DNA from 2 places in the Glaciecola sp. HA4-3 genome. Region 1 is predicted to be linked to the other one. Evidence: predicted binding sites of a transcription regulator. Region 1 holds the regulator's gene; the other holds the start of a gene.
What was found. Region 1 encodes LexA, which represses DNA repair genes until DNA is damaged. Its sites were predicted from a motif close to TACTGTATNNNNATACAGTA; they were not measured.
Positions count from the first base shown of each region.

Region 2: recA (recombinase RecA) is a predicted target of LexA. The motif match lies at 2,001-2,020, and genes of this name have one in related genera.

Region 1 is NZ_CM146340.1:31,581-35,015, forward strand. Features, by position in the region: gene plsB (glycerol-3-phosphate 1-O-acyltransferase PlsB) at 1-1,482, opposite strand, end outside; gene lexA (transcriptional repressor LexA) at 1,679-2,299, shown strand; partial or broken gene coxB (cytochrome c oxidase subunit II) at 2,624-3,435, shown strand, end outside.
Region 2 is NZ_CM146340.1:853,482-856,916, forward strand. Features, by position in the region: gene mutS (DNA mismatch repair protein MutS) at 1-1,238, opposite strand, end outside; gene ACZ1G6_RS03990 (nicotinamide-nucleotide amidohydrolase family protein) at 1,326-1,841, shown strand; gene recA (recombinase RecA) at 2,174-3,205, shown strand.

The sequences.
Region 1 (3,435 bases):
TGGCGTGGTTTCTCGCCAATCTGGTACTTGCTGATCTAAGAAGCCATGCAAATTAATAGGCTCGCCAAAATTGACAAAAGCATGGCCGTAATTCTTGAGCTTTCTGATGGCTGAAAATACTTGGGTGGGTGATTCTTTCTTTTTCCCTTTTCCTTTCAACTCTTTTTGATAACTTTTCACCTCCATCACATGCTCATATCCAAGATAAACGGGTACGATTGATACAGGGCGATTAATACCTTTTGTCAAGGCTTGTAAAGTCATTGCAAGCATGCCCGTTTTAGGCGGTAACAATCGACCAGTTCGACTACGCCCTCCCTCAGGGAAATACTTAACCGAGTACCCTTTATTAAACAGTAGTTCAAGATACTCTCTGAATATTGCGCTATATAGTTTGTTTCCTGCAAAGCTGCGTCTTAAGAAAAATGCACCACACCGCCTAAAGATAGGGCCTGCAGGCCAAAAGTTTAAGTTAATACCTGCCGCAATATGAGGGGTAACTAGCCCTTCATGATAAATCACGTAAGTGAGTAAAAGATAATCCATGTGGCTTCGATGACAAGGCACGTAAATGATTTCATGGCCATTCGCGGCAAGCTCTCTTACTCGTTTAGCATTATGTATTTCAATACCATCGTAGATCTTGTTCCACACTCGACGAAGAATTCTTTCCCCAATACGTATTAAGCCTTCACGATAATCTGCAGATATTTCATCAACATAAAACTTGGCTTTTTTCTTGGCAGCATGCGCACTAATCTTTTTACTACTAGTTTCGTTCTCTATCGCTAATTTAACGCTTGTTGCACCAAGTACCGAGTTATATAGGGTTTCTCGCTCAAGTAAAGTTGGCCCACTTAAGGTTTGTCTTTTTCGCTGAAAATGAGTGCGAGCCACGCGAATTAATTTTTGCGCGATTTGTTGATCGGAACCCTTTAAGTTGGCCATTTGCCGAGTGGAAACTGGCTTTGAATAACTGACAAAATTATCTCGACCAAACCATAGCACTATGAAGGCTTTACGGAGCCAACTTGGTGATGCCTTTGAGGCAATTAACTGTGCAAAACCAGACTTTTCTTTACCTGCACTTCGGCCCCACGTGATAAAAACAGGCACTACTTGTGCGTCCAACTCTTCATTTTCACGATGTAAATGAAACATTTCTGTGAAATTGTCTTCAATCGTGGTTGCTTTGGCTTTATCGCTAAAAAAGCCTCTTGGGTGGGTAAGCGAGTAATAACGTTTATGTGTTTTACCATCAAGTTTGAGCTTATTGGTTGGCGAGGGAAGGCCAGCGGCCTTTGTTGACTTTATCAGTGCAATGGTATCTGTAAACGATGAACTTTGAAGTAGATAGACAATAGGTTTTGTAGAATCAATGCCAAGCTCTTTTTCAACATCCGCAGGGACCGTTTTGACAGAAACAAATGCACTGATAGGCGCCGACAATAATCGTCTAATAATATTACCTAGTCTATTCATCTTACCTCTTTAATCATACTTTGGTAAAAACTATACCAAAGCATATTAACATGAACCGACTCGTTGGTAGCACTCAAATGTCATAATTAGTTGAGCTTATTTGTTACAAGTCATGATCGACCCTAATTAAAAAGTGCTTGCTTATTGATTTTTAAAGGATATACTCAAAATAACTGTATAGAAAAACAGGCTGTTTATGCGTCCACTAACTCCTAGGCAACAAGAAGTCCTAAACCTCATCAAAAATAGCATCCTTGATACTGGTATGCCACCTACACGGGCTGAAATAGCTCGCACCTTAGGCTTTAAATCAGCAAATGCCGCTGAAGAACATTTAAAGGCGCTAGCAAAAAAAGGAATGATAGAAATATTACTAGGAACTTCTCGTGGTATAAGGTTGAACGTTGATTTAGAGGATGAGCTTGAAGATGGTCTTCCTTTGATTGGCCAAGTGGCAGCGGGTGAACCTATTTTAGCAACCGAACATATCGAGAATAGATTTAAATGTGATCCCGCCATGTTCCATCCACGCGCCGACTTTTTACTCAGAGTAAAAGGCGCTAGTATGAAAGATATCGGTATTATGGACGGTGACTTACTCGCTGTTCATAAAACAGACCAAGTAAACAACGGACAGGTGGTCGTTGCGCGTGTTGACGAAGATGTCACGGTTAAGCGCTTTGAACGCAAAGGAAGTGAAATTCTACTTCACGCTGAAAATGAAGATTTTAATCCAATAAAAGTTGACTTAGCATCTCAGTTTTTTACGATTGAAGGGTTAGCAGTTGGCGTTATTCGAGACCACGGCGACTTGTAGTTTGTAAACAAATTGTTATTCATGAAAAAACGAGCTAATAGCTCGTTTTTTTTGTTTTAATCTCCCAATTTTGTACATCAATCGTACCATCGGCAATATTTTTCGAGTAATAAACCAGAAATTTATATAAAAAACACTAGACTATTTGTTTCAAGTGCCCGATTATTAGCGGGTAATTTACAAAAATACAACAAACCTATTACGAATTATTAAACCTATGTCTAGTTTTCACTCAACTTTTGCACAAATTTACTGCATCGATACTACAGGCATAGATAGGAGCACACTGTGAAATTTCGGAACCTCATCCTAAGTCCACTTTTCTTGTTGCTTGGGTTTTCGGCATTTGCTGCAGACCCATCATATACAGGCAGATCTGACTTAAATTTACGCCCTGGCGTTTCAGACATTAGTAATGAAGTCTTTGGACTTCATATGTTGATGTTTTGGATATGCGTTGTCATTGCCGTTGTGGTATTTGGCGTCATGTTTTATTCAATGGTTGTCCACCGTAAGTCAAAAGGCGCTAAACCAGCAAATTTTCATGAAAATGTTTCGGTTGAGATTGCGTGGACGGTCGTTCCGTTCTTAATTCTTATCTTTATGGCAGTACCAGCAGCGAATACCTTGATAGAAATGGAAGATGTGTCCGAGGCTGATATCACCATCTTAGTCACAGGCTCGCAATGGAAATGGCACTACGAATATCGTGATAATGATATTGATTTCTTTTCGGTCTTGGCAACTCAGCCCGAACAAATACGCAATAAATTTGATAAAACTGCTAATTACTTGCTCGAAGTGGATAGACCTTTGGTTATTCCAACGGGTAAGAAAGTTCGATTTTTAATCACCTCAGATGATGTTATCCACTCTTGGTGGGTACCTGACTTTGCAATCAAAAAAGACGCAAATCCTGGGTTTATCAATGAGACTTGGACGAAGGTCAATGAACCAGGCATTTATCGAGGCCAATGTGCAGAGCTTTGTGGTAAAGATCACGGGTTTATGCCAGTAGTCGTTATTGCAAAAGAACCTGCTGAGTATGAAGCATGGGTTGCAGAACAAGAGGCTATGGCGCGTTTCGCTCGTGAAGAAGAACAGCGATTATTAGCAATGAACATGAGCATGGAAGA
Region 2 (3,435 bases), 820 kb from region 1:
AGCTCGCAAAGGTCGGGAAACTGATTAATATCATTCTGATAAGCGTTAAATAGGCCTTCTTCTTTTTCTTCTAAAGTATCGCTATTTGATAATTGGGTTAAGAATGCATGAATTTGAGGCATAGCATTAAATGCTTGTGACAGCCTAGCAAAGTCTCTAGGTCTGGCGCTTCGTAATGATATTCGCGCATAGATCCTTTCGATATCACCAATTTGCTTTAACGCGGTTTGCACATCATCTATATCATTCGATAAAAAGGCATTAACCATTGTATGGCGCTTGGTTATTTCGATTTTGTCACTGCATGGTTTGTGTATGTAACGTTGCAACATACGCGAACCCATACTCGTAACGGTTTTATCAATAGTGGCAAATAAAGTATGCTCACGGCCGCCTGATAAATTATAAGTAAGTTCTAGATTTTGTTGTGTGGCGGCGTCCATCCCTAATGTATCTGTTACGGCATCTTGAGAAATTTTAGTAATATGAAATAAAGATGATTTTTGTGTTTCTTTTATATATTGCAAAGCGCAACCAGCGCTTTGAATTCCCACACTTTGACTATTAACACCAAACCCATCTAAACTTTTTGTACCAAAGTGTTCGTTTAACTTTGAAAGTGATGTTTGGTGATCAAAATCCCATAAAGGTCGTTTGCGCTTGCTGCCTATTTGCTTAAGCGCGTGCACAAATGTAAATCCTTCAGGATAAAGTACTTCAGTGGGTTTTGTGCTGGCTAGATAGGCAATCAATGCACTTTCAGTTCTACAATCAAAAATGGTAAATCGACCGGATGCTAGCTCGATATTAGCAATGCCGAAGGTGTCCTTTCGTTTAAAAATCGCACATAAAATTGATTCGCTTTGTTCGTCCAACAACGCTTCATCGGTAATCGTACCAGGCGTCAATGTGCGCATGACTTTTCTTTCTACCGGACCTTTAGAAGTAGCGGGGTCACCAACTTGTTCACATATCGCCACCGAAACGCCCATTTTTACAAGCTTAGCTAAGTAATTCTCTGCAGCGTGGTATGGCACACCTGCCATGGGAATAGGCTCACCACCAGATTTACCTCTTGCGGTGAGTGATATGTTCAGTAGCTCAGCCGCCTGTTTTGCATCGTCAAAAAACAACTCATAAAAATCGCCCATTCTATAAAATAGTAAGGTGTCTTGATGCTCAGCTTTGATTTTTAAATACTGTTGCATCATCGGGGTGTTTTGAGGCTTTTGTGGCATATTTTTTATGGGCCTTTAGCACTTGGGTTTTTATATTTATACAGGTATTCTAGGGCAAAAATAACGAACTAAAAAGCCTAAGCATTGATTAACTTATCAGAACATGAAAAAACTCGCCTTGCATCTGAATTGGGGCAAAACCTTTTAGTCAAAAAAGCAAGCGTAACAACTGCTGAGTCTTGCACCGGTGGTGGTGTGTCACATGCTATTACTGATATAGCAGGTAGTTCAGCTTGGTTTAATCAAGCTTATGTAACGTATTCAAATGATGCTAAACAGCGATTAGTAAATGTACAAAGTAGTACGCTAGATGCGCATGGTGCGGTCTCAAAGGAAGTTGTCAATGAAATGGCAGTTGGCGCAATGCTAGCCGCTGATGCGGATTATGCCGTCGCAATTAGTGGTATTGCTGGACCAGGTGGTGGTAGTCACGATAAACCAATTGGTTTAGTCTGGTTTGGGATATCGTCTTTGATGATACTGCCGCAGTCTAATGAACATATTTATTGTTTTAGCCGTGTTTTTTCTGGCAACAGAGCACAAATAAGAAATCAGGCCGTGATGGTAGCGCTTGAAAATCTAGTGCTTAGTACAGCTGTATAATGTTTAATTCTACGTACTATACGTCTGTTCATGTATGGGCATGCTAGATTGATATTACTTTTGGTTAGTTTCAAAAACTCCTAACGCAAAGTCTCACTACACTGAGTATTTTGCCCTACAAAAACAAAAGCTTATAAAAAACTTTAAGATTTAACTTGAAACTGTATGACTATACAGTATACTTGCGATATAAATGATTACATGCCTGTTTGGGTATGCATTATGATTAGACGCTCAAACATGTTAATAGTTAATCAAATCAGTATCTTGCTGTATTAAATATAATGAATAAGTCAATGCCATTTAGGCTAGCTAAATAAAGGATGTCTATTGTGAAAGATAATAAAAATCAAGCGCTAAACGCTGCCTTGTCTCAAATTGAAAAGCAGTTTGGTAAAGGTTCAATCATGAAGCTTGGCGAAAACAGAACGATGGATGTTGAAACCGTATCTACAGGTTCATTAGGTTTGGATATTGCCCTAGGTGCTGGTGGCCTTCCAATGGGCAGAATTGTCGAGATTTATGGTCCGGAATCATCTGGTAAAACAACCTTAACACTTGAAGTAATCGCAGCAGCACAGCGTGAAGGCAAGACTTGTGCTTTCGTCGATGCAGAACACGCACTTGACCCAATCTATGCCGAAAAATTGGGTGTAGATATTAATGAGCTGTTAGTGTCTCAACCCGATACAGGTGAACAGGCGCTAGAAATTTGCGATATGCTAACAAGATCAGGCGCTGTTGATGTAATAGTGGTGGATTCAGTCGCCGCCTTGACGCCAAAGGCAGAGATTGAAGGGGACATTGGGGATAGCCACGTTGGTTTGGCTGCTCGTATGATGTCACAAAGTATGCGTAAGCTTACTGGTAATTTGAAGCGTAGTAATACGATGATGATTTTTATCAACCAAATTCGTATGAAAATTGGTGTGATGTTCGGTAACCCAGAGACAACAACCGGTGGTAACGCATTGAAATTTTATGCGTCTGTGCGATTGGATATACGCCGTATTGGTGCCATTAAAGACGGTGACGAGGTTGTGGGTAACGAGACACGAGTTAAAGTCGTTAAAAATAAAATTGCGCCTCCATTTAAGCAAACTGAATTCCAAATTTTATATGGCCAAGGTATTAGCAAAGAAGCGGAGCTGATTGATTTAGGTGTCAAGCAAAAATATATCGAAAAAGCGGGTGCTTGGTATAGCTGCAATGGCGATAGAATTGGTCAAGGTAAAGCGAATGTTGTTAAATATTTGAAAGAAAATACTGCGCTTGCTAACGAGCTTGAGCAAAAGATAAGAGCTGATTTATTGTTAAGTAAAAGCTCAGCTGAGACCGAAACAGCAGAAAGCGAAACTGAATAGTTGTAGACCCTGCGCCTACTTTGCCCAAATAATTTATTGTTTGGGCTTTTTTATTTTTAGAATAAGATTTATGTCGCTCAAGACTTACACCACTTAAGCTTAGTGATACTAAAAGGTCATATCTAATCAATTTTGCATACCCTACACTGGTTTAATTACAAAACACCCTTTGCTAAGAAAGGGTATTTTTATTAAATAGTATTAAGGTGTATCGATATGCGTTTGTCACA